One region of the Klebsiella sp. SYXHC3 genome, then DNA from elsewhere that is predicted to be linked to it. Evidence: predicted binding sites of a transcription regulator. Region 1 holds the regulator's gene; each other region holds the start of a gene.
The links. Region 1 encodes CRP, which controls carbon source genes, mostly activating them, when cyclic AMP is high. Its sites were predicted from a motif close to ATGTGANNNNNNTCACAT; they were not measured.

Region 1 (5,040 bases):
GCGTTCCAGCGGATGACCGCTTCCGCATGGCTGCGCTCCACCAGTTTTTGCACCTCTTCCGGCTGGTGCAGGCTCACTGAAATATGTTCCTGCAGATCCAGCCCAACCTGGAACGCGCGCAGCAGTCGCTTATGATCGCTACGCTGGTTGGCGGCTAACATATGCATCTGCTGATAGCACTGGGTAATTAAATCGACTACCTTCTGCTGGCGGGTAAGCAGCGGCGGCAGGGAGGTCGTCGGATCAGTGTGCTGCGTCAGGAGGCTATATTTGGCCTCGCAATAGTTAGCCAGTTCGCGGTAAAGCAGGCTTAACGACTCGCGCAGCGGCTGCTCTCGCCAGAGCCAAAACCAGAACCAGTTAAAGAGTCCGTACCACAAGGTTCCCAGCGCATAGATAAGCAGCGGCTCCCAGATGGGCATATTGCCGGCCAGGCTTAAGGTAAAAATGGCGGCGATAAGCGATGCCGGCAACAGGCGAGCGTGTAGCGAGCTGATTTCCGCCGTCACGCCGAGAATCAGCGCCAGCGCGCTGAGGATAAGCGGCAACGGGATGTCGCGCGCCAGAAGCAATTGCACAATCAGGCTGCTGCCGGCAAACAGGCAGCCGCCAACGATCAGGCGTTTGAAAAAACGTTTATGCGGGGTGTCGAGACCGGCAATATTGCAACAGGCGGGAACTAAAGAGAACAGCAGCCCTTGCTGCAGATGGCCGAGCAGAAGCCCGATGGCCACAGGTAGACACAGCACCAGCGTTTGCCGCAGTGCATAGTTGACTTCCGGGTGGTAAATCAGCCTGCGCCACATGGGAGAAACAAAAACGGCGTACTGCGCGGAGCAATACGCCGTTTAGCGACTTAACGGGTACCGTAGACGACGATAGTTTTACCGTGTGCCGAGATCAGGTTTTGATCTTCCAGCATCTTCAGAATACGGCCGACGGTTTCACGAGAGCAACCGACGATCTGGCCAATTTCCTGGCGGGTGATTTTGATCTGCATCCCGTCCGGGTGAGTCATGGCATCAGGCTGTTTCGCCAGATTCAGTAAGGTCTGAGCGATACGGCCCGTCACGTCGAGGAAAGCAAGGTTACCGACTTTCTCGGAAGTGACCTGCAGACGACGCGCCATCTGCGAGGAGAGGCGCATCAGGATGTCCGGGTTCACCTGGATTAACTGACGGAATTTTTTGTAAGAGATCTCGGCCACTTCACATGCGGTTTTCGCACGTACCCAGGCACTACGTTCCTGACCTTCTTCAAACAGGCCTAATTCACCGATGAAATCGCCCTGGTTGAGGTAAGAGAGGATCATCTCTTTACCTTCTTCATCCTTGATGAGTACAGCCACGGAGCCTTTTACGATGTAGTAAAGCGTTTCCGCTTTCTCACCCTGGTGAATCAGCGTGCTCTTTGATGGGTACTTATGAATGTGGCAATGAGACAAGAACCATTCAAGGGTAGGGTCTGTTTGCGGTTTGCCAAGCACCATGCGCGGTTATCCTCTGTTATAAGCTATCTCCGGACGCCGACACTACACGGCATCCGGGCATGCAATCGTATTTTTCCCTATGCCTGGGAAGCTGGCTGCTCAATTTATGCAGCCTGTAATGTGAACTCCTCAGCATACATGCGGTACATCAATGTATTACTGTAGCATCCAGACTGTTTTAGCATAGCTTTCACCGCATGTCTCCTGGTGTCTCGCTTCAGCATGACCCAGGTCGCCTTCCGTTGCGAGATTTGTTATGTGCGCGTAATCTGTCAGGAAAATTGCAACAGCGGAGTTAAATTTTATGCAAGCGCGTGTGAAATGGGTGGAAGGTCTAACCTTCATCGGTGAGTCGGCCTCCGGCCACCAGATTTTAATGGATGGCAACTCCGGGGACAAAGCGCCCAGCCCGATGGAAATGGTGTTAATGGCGGCGGGCGGCTGTAGCGCAATTGACGTGGTGTCTATCCTGCAAAAAGGGCGTCAAAACGTCACCAACTGCGAAGTGAAGCTGACCTCTGAACGCCGTGAAGAGGCGCCGCGCCTGTTCACCCATATCAATCTGCACTTTATCGTCACCGGTAAAGAGCTGAAGGATGCGGCGGTGTCCCGGGCGGTGGATTTATCCGCGGAGAAGTACTGCTCGGTGGCGCTGATGCTGGAAAAGGCGGTCAACATCACCCACTCTTACGAAGTCATCGAAGCCTGAGACGAATTGACGTAGCGGGACGCTAACCCCGGCAGCACGGCGACCGGGGTTTTATTTTGCCCTTAACTAATGGTTTTGCCTTCCATCAAGCGCTCGACCAGCGGCGCCATAATGAGCTCCATCGCCAGCCCCATCTTACCGCCCGGCACCACCAGGGTGTTCATATGCGAGATAAACGACCCCTGTAGCATCGCCAACAGCCAGGGATAATCAATCCCCTGCAAATTGCGAAAGTGAATCACCACGAAGCTTTCGTCGAGCGATGGAATGCCTTTGGCGGCAAATGGATTCGAGGTATCGACCGTCGGCACGCGCTGGAAGTTGATATGGGTGCGTGAGAACTGGGGGGTGATGAAATTGATATAGTCTTCCATCGAACGTACCACCGAGTCCATCACCGCTTCGCGCGAATGGCCGCGTTCGCTGGTATCGCGAATGAGCTTCTGGATCCATTCAAGGTTGACGATCGGCACCACGCCGACCAGCAGGTCGACATGTTTCGCCACGTCATGCTGCGGCGTCACCACGCCGCCGTGCAGCCCCTCATAAAACAGCACGTCGGTCGGTTCAGGCAGCGGCTGCCACGGGGTAAAGGTGCCGGGAACCTGATTCCAGGGAACCGCTTCATCATAGGTATGGAGATATTTTCGCGACTGGCCCTTGCCGAATTCGCCGTACTCTAAAAAGGTGCGTTCAAGCAGGCTGAAGTCGTTGGCTTCCGGGCCGAAGTAGCTGATGTGTTTGCCCTGATCGCGCGCTTTGCGGATCGCCATGTCCATTTCCGGGCGAGTATAGCGATGGAAGCTATCCCCTTCGACCTCCGCGGCATGCAGGTTCAGCTGCGAGAAAATTTTGCGAAACGCGAGGCTGGTGGTGGTGGTGCCCGCGCCGCTGGAGCCCGTGACTGCGATCACTGGATGTTTGGCAGACATAACAACTCCCTGATTAAGTGATGGTGTGTCGCCGTATCGCGCCAGGCTCTCGCGGTTAGAGGGGCATGGCGCTTAGCCGTTAAACATCTTGCGGGGCATGATGTTGACCGTCTCGTGCAGTTCTGACCACACCAGTACGGCCTCCCCGGTTTTAAGCTGCTGTTTTACATCGGCGACTTTATCGGCAAGCGAACGTTCATGTTCACCATAATCGGTGCCTTCGCGCAACACAAAGCTTTCAATCAGATTATCCAGCGTTTCGGGATCGAGATCCTGCCAGGGAATAATCATGCTTGTCCTCCCAGCCAGCGGGTTAACCAATCCGGAATACGTTGCTCCAGCCACATTTGCGGTTTTCGCAGCGTACCGCCGACAAAGCCAACGTGGCCGCCTTGTTCCGTGAGCTGATATTCGACGTTAGCCGGCAGCTGTTCCTGCGGCGGTATTGAATGATGGTCCATAAATGGATCGTCTTTTGCGTGAATGATCAGCGTCGGCTTGGTGATATCGCTTAAGCGCGGCATCGCGCTGCACTGTCGGTAATAGTCTAGCGCATCGGCGAAACCGTGGATTTTGGCGGTGATCATGTCGTCGAATTCGCGGATGCGGCGCATGCTTTTGAGCTGGCGAAGATCCACCGGCAGCGAGCCTGGATAGGCTTTCAGCTTGCGCGAGGCGTTGGCTTTCAGCAGGTTGAGCAGGTAACGTTGATAGACGCGCGAAAATCCTTTATCCATATGGTAGCTGCAGGCTTCCAGCATAAAGGGCGCCGAGACAATGACGGCCGCATCGAGCGGAATATTGTCGCCTTCTTTCGCCAGCAGACAGCCCAGCATGTTGCCGCCAAGCGAATAGCCTACCGCCGCCGTCGGCGCGGCGCCGAATTCACGCCGCAACCAGTGCAGGAACCAGGTGCCGTCTTCCGTTTCGCCAGAGTGATAAATACGACTGTTGCGATTCGGCTCGCCGCTGCAGCCGCGAAAATGCATCACCACCCCGAGCCAGCCGCGCTGCATGGCGGCGTGAATTAAACCGTGGGCGTAAGGGCTATGCAGGCTGCCTTCCAGACCGTGAAAAACCACCAGCCGCGGTTTGTGGCGCGCGCCAGCAGGGTCTTCGCTCCAGGCCAGATCGACGAAATCGCCATCCGGCAGCTCAAGGCGCTGCCAGTGCGGCGTAAATCGGAGCTTGCGGCGGATGATCCGCGGCAGCATGGTTTGCAGATGACGATTGCCCACGCCGCGCATCGGATGGAATTCGCGCGAATCGTTATCGGGGGGCGTCACTGCTGTCGGGGTTATTTCAACCATAGTACCAGGATTATTAAGAAACTTTTAGAACACTATACCGCGCATAAAAGTGGGCGGTTAGCCAATATGTGGTCTTGCGGCTAATCGGCAAGCAGATTGCGCGAGAAGAGGTGGATATCCGCACCGGGCTTGAGCCGCCACAATCGCGCCTTTCGCGCCCCTGTCGCCAGCGTTTCTCCGGTTTCTTCGAACATGCCGGAGGCCTCAAAACGGCGGATTAGGCTTTTACGCTGAATCGGCTGGCCGAGGATGATTTCGGTCGCTTCCTGCAACTGGCCGTGGGTAAAGGTATCCCCCAAACAGTAAACAGGCAATAACGAATACATCGTTTTCTGGCGCAGGCGCTCCAGCGCGGCGCTGACTATCTGCCGATGATCGAAGGCAAGGTGATACTCATCAAGCTGCTGGACCGGCACCCAGCGGGCGTCGCTGACGCTGGCGATATGCGGCTGACAATCGACCCAGGCGATTAGCGCGAACCAGGCAACGGTCAGGCTCCAACCGCGCGGATCGCGGTCCGGTCCGGAAAAGGTACCGAACTGCTCCAGCCATGAAGGGGAAATGCCGGTTTTTTCCGTCAGCTTCCGCAGCGCCGTAGTG
Region 2 (5,040 bases), on a different contig from region 1:
TCGATCAACAAGGTTGGCGATTTTATGGATGACAGCACGATCACCGCCCGTGTCAAAGCGGCGCTGATCGATGACAAAAGTATCCGTAGCACCGATATCTCGGTGAAAACGGAAAACAAAGTGGTGACCTTAAGCGGAACGGTGGAGAGCGCTGAGCAAAAATCACAGGCCGTTAGCGCGGCGAAAGGCGTCGAAGGGGTGAGTTCGGTAAGCGACAAGCTGACCGTGGCGGGTGAAAAATCCGCGAGCCTGAAGGGCTATGCCGGCGACACCGCAATCACCAGCGAAGTCAAAGCCAAACTGCTCGCGGACGATATCGTTCCGTCGCGTAAGGTGACGGTGGAAACCAGCAACGGGGTGGTACACCTCTCCGGAACCCTGGAATCGAGCAAGCAGGTCGATCGCGCGGCAGACATTGCCAAAGCGGTTACCGGTGTTAAGAGCGTGAAAAACGATCTTAAAGTGCAGTAAGGGTATTTATTAAAAGATATTCGCCAGCGGCGAGACCGCTGAGCGAGTTGTACGCAGGGTTGATGTATGCGCGGCCTGAGCGCGCAGAAAAGCGACCGTTAATCATATGGTAAGGAGAACAGTATGTTTAGATGGGGCATTATTTTTCTGATCATCGCGTTAATTGCCGCCGCATTGGGTTTTGGTGGTCTGGCGGGTACCGCGGCGTGGGCGGCTAAAATCGTCTTTGTTGTCGGTATTATCATTTTCCTGGTCAGCCTGTTTACCGGGCGAAAACGACCCTAGAGGCGATGTGCCGAAAGGCGTGAATCAATAACCGCGCAGTGATGACATAACGTCTTACATAAAGCCAGTCAATGTGACTGGCTTTTGCGGTTTCAGGGGACGACAATTTGCGTTACTTTAATGACAGAAAATAAACAAACAGGAAAGCAGGGTGGGGCAGCGCATTCCCGTGACGTTGGGCAATATCGCCCCGTTAGCGGTAAAACCCTTCCGTCCAGGCAAATTGGCTCTGGTGTGCGAAGGCGGTGGTCAGAGAGGTATTTTCACAGCCGGGGTTCTGGACGAATTCATGCGCGCTGGATTTAACCCTTTCGACCTGATGCTAGGCACTTCCGCTGGCGCGCAAAACATCTCCGCTTATATCTGTAATCAGCAGGGCTACGCCCGTAAAGTCATTACGCGTTACACCACCTCGCGGCAATTTTTTGACCCGATGCGCTTCGTACGCGGCGGCAATCTTATCGATCTCGATTGGCTGGTCGATTCCACTGCACAACAAATGCCGCTGGCGATGAACTATGCCGAGGAGCAGTTCGCGCTGGGTAAAGAGCTGTGGATGTGCGCCTGCCGCGGTGACGACTACACGGCAAACTATTTTTCCCCCACCCGCCAGACCTGGCTTGATCTGATCCGCGCCTCCAGCGCCATTCCAGGTTTTTACCGTAGCGGTGTCCTGCTGGATGGCGTGAATTATCTCGATGGCGGCGTCAGCGACGCGATCCCTGTGCAGGAGGCGGCGCGCCGCGGCGCGCAGACTATCGTGGTTATCCGTACCGTCCCTTCGCAGATGTTCTACACTCCGCAGTGGTTTAAACGGATGGAGCGCTGGCTGGGGGAAAGCAGTTTGCAGCCGTTTGTGAACCTGGTACAGCACCACGAAACCACCTATCGCGCGACGCAGCAGTTTATTGAAAAACCGCCGGGTAAACTGCGGATATTCGAAATCTATCCGCAGCGGCCGCTGCGCAGTATGGCGCTTGGCAGCCGTCTGCCGGCGCTGCTGGAAGATTATAAAACCGGACGCCAGTGCGGCCGCTACTTCCTCGCTACGGTAGGGAAACTGCTGACCGAGCAACCGCCGCTGTTACGTCATGCGCCGCGTGTGGCAATGCCGACGTCGGTAGTGGTGCCGCCGTTGCCGGTAGCTAACGAAACGCCGCAACAGGCGATTATCACCGCGCCGCAGGCTAATGACCCTAGCTTTAATAACGAGGATCTGGCGTGACGTTACGCTTTATTGATACCCACTGTCATTTCGATTTTCCCCCATTTACAGAGGATGAACCGGCGAGTATCGCACGGGCGTCACAGGCCGGCGTTGGGCGCATAATCGTGCCGTCGATATCCGCCGCGCGCTTTGCTCGCGTGCTGGCGCTGGCGGAGCAACACGAGCCGCTGTATGCCGCGTTAGGGATGCATCCCATTGTTATCGAACAGCATGATGACCGCGGGTTAGCGCAACTGGAAAGCTATCTTGCACAGCGTCATCCGAAACTCGTGGCCGTCGGGGAGATTGGCCTCGATCTCTACCGCGACGATCCGCAATACGATCGCCAACAGGCGCTGCTGGAAGCGCAGTTGCGGCTGGCAAAGCGTTACGATTTGCCGGTGATCCTGCATTCGCGCCGCACCCACGATAAGCTGGCGATGTTGCTAAAAAAACATAACCTGCCGCGCGCCGGGGTGGTGCATGGTTTTGCCGGCAGCCTGCAGCAGGCGGAACGTTTTGTACAGCTGGGCTATAAGATTGGCGTTGGCGGTACCATTACCTATCCCCGCGCCAGCAAAACTCGCGATGTTATGGCGCGTCTGCCGCTTTCTTCGCTGCTGCTGGAAACCGATGCTCCGGATATGCCGCTGAATGGTTTTCAGGGACAGCCGAACCGCCCGGAACAGGCGGCCCGCGTCTTTGACTCGCTCTGCGAACTGCGCGCGGAACCGGCGCAGGAAATTGAAGCGGCACTACTGGCGAATACCAAAAACCTCTTTACCGCGCTAACCCTCTAACGACCCACATACTGGACAACGTCGTCCCCGGTTCTGGTCGGGTGTGACAATCCCATCATTTTTTATAAATATAAAATCCATTAAGTTTCAATCAGAAAGTATATTTATGGCCAGGATTTGCACAATTTGTGCGCCATGACGTCGAGATAACTCGTTTTGATATGTTAGAATAATAACATCACCATGAACTTCGGTTTGCCGATTATGCTTAAACAGGAGATGACGGTGAGGCTGGCGGGAATTGCTGGTTAATTGTGATTTTTATCACGTTACAGTAATGCAAATTAGTAATTAGTTTTCATTAACTGTGATGAATGTCGAAGTGTAATGGCGAGCGGTTGTTACAATAGTAACAGGCTCGCAAGGTGAACAAACTATTGAACCGGCAATACGCCGTCGGAGTATGAAATGACTGATTTGAAAGCAAGCAGCCTGCGCGCGTTGAAACTGATGGATCTGACCACCCTGAACGATGACGACACCAATGAGAAGGTGATCGCTCTGTGTCATCAGGCGAAAACGCCGGTGGGAAATACCGCTGCGGTCTGCATCTACCCGCGTTTTATCCCGATTGCCCGTAAGACGCTGAACGAACAAGGAACGCCGGATATCCGCATCGCGACGGTGACTAACTTCCCGCATGGTAATGACGATATCGATATCGCGCTGGCGGAAACCCGCGCGGCAATCGCTTATGGCGCGGATGAAGTGGATGTGGTTTTCCCGTACCGCGCGCTGATCGCGGGTAACGAGCAGGTGGGTTTTGATCTGGTGAAAGCCTGTAAAGAAGCCTGTGCGGCGGCGAATGTGCTGCTGAAAGTGATCATCGAAACCGGCGAACTGAAAGAAGAAGCGCTGATTCGTAAGGCGTCTGAAATCTCTATTAAAGCGGGCGCGGATTTCATCAAAACTTCTACCGGTAAAGTGCCGGTGAATGCGACGCCGGAAAGCGCGCGCATCATGATGGAAGTGATCCGCGATATGGGCGTTGAGAAAACCGTTGGCTTTAAACCTGCCGGCGGCGTGCGCAGCGCGGAAGATGCGCAACAGTTCCTGGCGATTGCTGATGAACTGTTCGGCGCCGACTGGGCCGATTCCCGTCACTACCGTTTCGGCGCATCCAGCCTGTTGGCTAGCCTGCTGAAAGCCCTGGGTCACGGCGACGGTAAGAGCGCCAGCAGCTACTAATCCCTTGATACGCCGGATGGTGCTGCGCTTATCCGGCCTACGAATGGATGCCTGTAGGCCGGATAAGGCGCTCGCGCCGCCATCCGGCAATTTATACTATTTGGGAGGTTACCGTGTTTCTCGCACAAGAAATTATTCGTAAAAAACGTGATGGTCATGTATTAAGCGATGAAGAAATTCGCTTTTTCATCAACGGTATCCGCGATAATACTATCTCTGAAGGACAGATCGCCGCGCTGGCGATGACCATCTTCTTCCATGATATGTCTATGCCGGAACGTGTCTCGCTGACCATGGCGATGCGGGATTCAGGAACCGTTCTCGACTGGAAAAGCCTTAACCTCAACGGCCCGATCGTCGATAAACACTCGACCGGCGGCGTGGGTGACGTCACCTCGCTGATGCTGGGGCCAATGGTTGCCGCCTGCGGCGGTTACGTACCGATGATCTCCGGGCGTGGTCTCGGCCATACCGGCGGTACGCTTGATAAACTGGAAGCGATCCCGGGTTTTGATATTTTCCCGGACGACGCGCGTTTCCGCGAAATTATTAAAGATGTCGGCGTGGCGATTATCGGGCAGACCAGCTCGCTCGCGCCGGCTGACAAACGTTTCTATGCCACCCGCGATATTACCGCGACGGTGGATTCCATCCCGCTGATTACCGCGTCTATTCTGGCCAAGAAACTGGCGGAAGGTCTGGACGCGCTGGTGATGGACGTTAAAGTCGGCAGCGGCGCCTTTATGCCGACTTATGAGCTTTCAGAAGCGCTTGCCGAAGCGATCGTTGGCGTCTCCAACGGCGCCGGCGTGCGCACGACCGCACTGTTAACGGATATGAACCAGGTGCTGGCCTCCAGCGCGGGTAACGCCGTTGAAGTTCGCGAAGCGGTACAGTTCCTGACCGGCGAATACCGCAACCCGCGCCTGTACGACGTCACCATGGCGCTGTGCGTGGAAATGCTGATTTCCGGCAAGCTGGCGGCGGATGACGCCGAGGCGCGCGCGAAATTGCAGGCGGTGCTGGATAACGGTAAAGCGGCAGAAGTCTTTGGCCGCATGGTGGCGGCGCAGAAGGGGCCGAGCGACT
Region 3 (5,040 bases), on a different contig from region 1:
GTTTATATCGAAGGCCAGCTGCGCACCCGTAAATGGACCGATCAGTCCGGTCAGGACAAATACACCACTGAAATCGTGGTAAACGTCGGCGGCACCATGCAGATGCTGGGCGGCCGTCAGGGCGGCGGCGCACCGGCAGGCGGCGGCCAGCAGCAGGGCGGTTGGGGTCAGCCTCAGCAGCCGCAGGGCGGCAACCAGTTCAGCGGCGGCGCGCAGTCTCGTCCGCAGCAGCAGGCCCCGGCAGCGCCATCTAACGAACCGCCGATGGACTTCGACGACGATATTCCGTTCTAAGGCTTTCCTTATAACGCACTGCCAATGCAGTAAACCAACAAAAAGCCCCGAGTGTTCGGGGCTTTTTCGTTTCAGGCCCTCAGGTTGCCGGGGCCGAAGCTTCAGGAGCGGTTGGCGGAACTGTGTCTGGCTGCGGCTTACCCGTTCCAGGCTCGGGTAGCGGCGCGGCGGTAGCTTTTTGTTTACGGGCGATATCATCCATAATCAGCCGATAGGCAATGTAGTATTTATAGATATTGCTGACGTAGGTCACCGTCTCAGCGCCGATCTTCTCTGCTGCGAGATTCTCGACGTTGCCAAACCAGATATTTGGGTCAAAACCGCGTTTTTGGGTTTCCGTACGTAGACGCGCGATGCGTGCCGGGCCGGCATTGTAAGAAGCAAACGAAAACAGCGCCTTATCAAGCGGCGTCATCGGTTGGTCACCATAGTAATGATCGATCATCCAGCGCATATACTTAACGCCGGCATGAATGTTGGGGTCGATTTTTTTGATATCGCCAACCTTCAATTCCTTGCCGGTCGCGGGCATGACCTGCATCACGCCGATTGCGCCGACGTGGCTGCGTACCGATTGATTGAGCCGCGATTCCTGATATCCCTGGGCGGCCATCAGCAGCCAGTCGACATCATAGCGTTCGCCATATTTTCTAAAAATTTCCACCATCTGCAAAAACTTAGCGCGCTCTCTGTTGGCTGCGGCGTTTTTAACGTAGGTCGTGCTTTTCAGGTAGCGCAGCAGAATCATGTTTCCCAGGGTGCTGCCTTGACGATTATTTTTCACGAAATTATTCAGTACCGCGAGAAGCTGTGGGTTATCTTTGCGGACCGCCCAGGCGATGCTACCGCCATCCCGTAATACAATGTCGTCATGCACCTGAATTTTTGGAAACACCTGTTTCCAGAAAAGCGCCTTATGGCGATCCACTACGATCAGGGGAATCAGGCCGGCATTGAGCATTTCGAGAAGATCCTCATCTTCGAGCGCCTCTGGCGCTTCCTGCAGAATAACCGGCGGCAGCGACGCTTTAGCGAAGCGGGCGTTAAGTCTCTGCAAACTTTCGTAATAGCTGGAGGAGCGGCGGACAAACACGGTTTTACCGGAAAGCTGCTCCAGGTTTTTCACGTCGGGCGATGATGGCCCCGATACCAACAGTTCTTTGACATCGCTATAGAGCGGGGTGGTAAAGGCGACCTGCTCCTGACGCGACGAGGTAATCGTGAGATTGGCGGCGGCGATATCCCCCTTGCCTTCATTTAGCGCTTTGAACAGGTTATCCCGCGTGACCGGGATGAAAACGATCCGCACTTTGAGGTGTTTCTGCTTCAGCTTCTTCTCTTTTGCGAGCTGATTATTGAGATCTTTTTCTAAAGCGATGAAAAGATCGTGGGTAGCGCCGCGTTGGGTACCTTTGTCGATAAAAAAGAATGTCTTGCTGTAAGTCGTTAGCACTCGGATCGCCCGTCGGTTGATCATGTCGGGAAGATCGCCTTTTTGCGGCTGCATGATGTGATCCATATTGATAGCCAGTTCAGCTTTATCATTTTGCAACGGCGGCGGTTTTTCCGTCGAAGATACCGGGGCTGAGACGGCAAACAGTAAGGCGAGAAGGCAGGCGGAAAGCGTCGCCAGGCGACGCTGAAAACCGAAGATGTTCATGATGCGACACTCTGCAGGGAGATGATTATATTTTAGACAATGCATACGCTCTCCCGCGTCTTTTTCTGCTTACCTCCATTGCGTCGGTACGGCGGAAGAGGTATTACCGTTTCCGCTATAATACAAAAGAAGGAGCTGCCTCCCTCCCTGTAGAATATTTTTTATTTGTGATCGCTAATCACTTATTTAACCTGATGGACTATCAAAATGATATTTTTGTCTGTTATTTAAAATCTATTGTAAGGTTATTTATAGACTCTGCATGGTTATGTTTTTTTAGTATTAATACATAATTCGTAGAAAGCCCGGATTAGCTTACTTCATGAGTGGTATGACCGATGTGTACCAGCCTCGTTCTATATCACACTATTAATAAGCTACCTTGCGGATAACGACCAGGAGTGCTATCACTAAATTCCCCGTCACAGATTTTACTTACAAGGATGGAAGATGAAATGGACTATTCTTAACACCCTTATCTGCCCGCATACCGGCGTTGCGTTCTCGTCAATATCGGGGCTGCGGTTTCTGAAGTTTATTATCTGGTATGAAGCCGATCTTTTATTGCTTCCCGGTGAAACAATGAAACTTTTTTCCTCTAAAGTTTTAATTAATGATCAATATCATTCATTAAAAATTTATAACATTACGCGTTATGACGATAAACAGTGGGAAACGTTAAGAGAGCGGCCAATCTGCCCGTACAATTTTGAAGCCGCGGAACCAGAATCTTGTCTTTATCAATCATATTGTGCAGTTAAGCGCTGCCCAAACGAGCGTCTACGGCCGCAGTTATGCGAACAATATTAGCCGGGGGCGCGGGGAAGGCCCTCACTGTTGCTGAAAATAAAAAAGCTTCCCGTAGGAAGCTTTTTTATCAGGTCATCATCATTGGCCATTCTGGTGGCGTCTGACTCATGACTTCAACCATGACGTCTTTAATGTTGCCCCAGATTTTGGCGACATCCACCATGGTGATGCCTAACAAGCCGGTAGCAAACCAACAGGCGGCAGCGAGGCCCAGACAGCTACAAATAATCGCTAAACCGGCATAGTCGCTTTTACGTAATTGAATATTCAGCGAGCTGGCCAGGAACATCAATACTGCGCTCACCAGGGGCCAGCGCAAAAGAACGACACTGGTAGTAATGGAAGCCATTAACTTATCCTATCTCTCAATGAAAGTCGGGGGCCTTAGACAACCTGGCGCGATTATCAATTAATGAGACGCTCTGGCTATCTGGGGGCACTTCAGGGAGTGATGAAACGAAAGTTTTGTTTCATCAACTTGTGTGAACTATATCACATTTGCTGATTTATTCGCCAGACAAAAAATGACCTTTTTTGACATTTTAAAACCATAAAATAACTGTGGTTAATGCCGAGGGGATGTACGCCAGCTTGTCTGGCGTCTGTTTTTCGACGCTGCTAAGGGCTGGGCGTAGACTGCCGATAATTGTTCTACGGGTTTTGTTACTTATTACGAGTAATTGTACGGAGAAACCGAATTAGTAAGTGGCTAGTGTCTTAATTATTACGAGAATGTTTCTCGATCCATCTATAAGTAAGTATGATTCATCATTATTAGGTGTGAGGTTTTTACATAAACGTGTTCGTTGCTGAAATTCGCTGTTTTTTATAACAGTCGGTAATGCCTGGTTTTTGCCCTTATACCGTGATTGAGGCGTATCGCATGGATAAAAAGCGGAAATGAGTCGTAGCGCGCCGCATAAGGCGTTCAAAATATTCTTCACCATACTGGTGGTTGTGCTGCCGGTGGTGTTGGCGTTGTGGTTCGCGCAAATTAGAGCCCGGGAAGAAATCTCCGATAGATTGCAGTCGTTTTCGCAGCTGGCGTTGCAAAAAACGGAAATGGTCATTCATGAATCCGAGCAGGCGCGCGAAAAGGCCATGCAGTTTACAGGGGAATTGTGTTCCCCGCAGCATCAGCATTACATGTTGAATATTGTCCGCGGATTGCTGTATGTCGATGACTTGATTTACGCGAACGGTAACAAATTCATCTGTTCTACTGCAGTTCATCCCGAAGAGGGGTGGAGAATAGCCGCGGCGAATTACACCCGCCAGCCCGACGTCTCTATTTACTACTACCGCGATACGCCGTTTTATCCGGGCTATGATATGAATTATATGCAGCGCGGCCATTATGCCGTGGTGGTTAATCCTCTCTCTTATAGCTCGGTTATTTCCAGTGATAGAGACTTAGCCTACGGCGTCTTCGATACCAAAACGAACATGTTTTTCTCGGTGAGTAAAAACGTTGATGCCAGGGAACTACACCGCCTTATCCGCCACGAAGACGCTTTTTTTAATCAGGATGGCCGGGTTTATACCGTCGCTCATTCCTCGATTCGGCCGATTGCGGTCATCATGTCCACCTCGCGCGCCAGCTATTATGCCAGCCTGTACGATCAGGTCACCTTGACCCTGCCGTTAGGGATCATCTGCAGCATATTGATTCTGATGGTATGGTCGCGCAGCCGTCAGCAGTATCATTCACCGCGTAATAAGCTCTTGCGGGCGTTAAGCCACCGCCAGCTATGTCTGCATTATCAACCCATTATCGACATTAAGAATAATCGCTGCGTCGGCGCCGAGGCGCTGCTACGCTGGCCGGGATTTGATGGTCCGGTCATGAGTCCGGCGGAGTTTATTCCATTGGCGGAAAACTCAGGCATGATTGCTCAGGTCACAGATTACGTAGTTGACGAGTTGTTCAACGATCTTGGCGAATATTTGTCCCGACACCCGCAGCTCTATATCGCGATTAATCTTTCGGCCTCGGATTTCCACTCCGCGAGGTTGATTGCACAGATCACTGAGAAAGCGCGCAGCTATGCAGTTTGCGTGAAGCAAATCAAAATTGAAGTCACCGAAAGGGGGTTTATCGATGTGCCGAAAACCACGCCGGTGATCCAGGCTTTCCGCGAAGCGGGCTATGAGATAGCTATTGATGATTTCGGTACCGGTTATTCCAACCTGCACAATCTCTATTCGCTCAACGTCGATATTCTGAAGATTGATAAATCTTTTATCGATACGCTGACGACTAATAGCACCAGCCA

Region 2: deoC (deoxyribose-phosphate aldolase) is a predicted target of CRP. The motif match lies at 3,016-3,033, and genes of this name have one in related genera.
Region 3: AC2CGP_RS19485 (YjcB family protein) is a predicted target of CRP. The motif match lies at 3,245-3,262, and genes of this name have one in related genera.

The regions. Positions count from the first base shown of each region.
Region 1 covers NZ_JBXUNG010000002.1:460,967-466,006, forward strand. Annotated here, with positions in the region: gene AC2CGP_RS09140 (YccS/YhfK family putative transporter) at 1-806, opposite strand, end outside; gene crp (cAMP-activated global transcriptional regulator CRP) at 857-1,489, opposite strand; gene AC2CGP_RS09150 (OsmC family protein) at 1,794-2,198, shown strand; gene AC2CGP_RS09155 (phosphoribulokinase) at 2,261-3,130, opposite strand; gene AC2CGP_RS09160 (YheU family protein) at 3,203-3,421, opposite strand; gene AC2CGP_RS09165 (hydrolase) at 3,418-4,440, opposite strand; gene AC2CGP_RS09170 (NUDIX hydrolase) at 4,521-5,040, opposite strand, start outside.
Region 2 covers NZ_JBXUNG010000012.1:74,606-79,645, reverse strand. Annotated here, with positions in the region: gene osmY (molecular chaperone OsmY) at 1-471, shown strand, start outside; gene AC2CGP_RS21675 (DUF1328 domain-containing protein) at 595-756, shown strand; gene AC2CGP_RS21670 (patatin-like phospholipase family protein) at 908-1,981, shown strand; gene AC2CGP_RS21665 (metal-dependent hydrolase) at 1,978-2,763, shown strand; gene deoC (deoxyribose-phosphate aldolase) at 3,172-3,951, shown strand; gene deoA (thymidine phosphorylase) at 4,065-5,040, shown strand, end outside.
Region 3 covers NZ_JBXUNG010000009.1:53,868-58,907, forward strand. Annotated here, with positions in the region: gene ssb1 (single-stranded DNA-binding protein SSB1) at 1-294, shown strand, start outside; gene AC2CGP_RS19475 (MltF family protein) at 374-1,954, opposite strand; gene iraM (anti-adapter protein IraM) at 2,405-2,764, shown strand; gene AC2CGP_RS19485 (YjcB family protein) at 2,832-3,113, opposite strand; gene AC2CGP_RS19490 (EAL domain-containing protein) at 3,665-5,040, shown strand, end outside.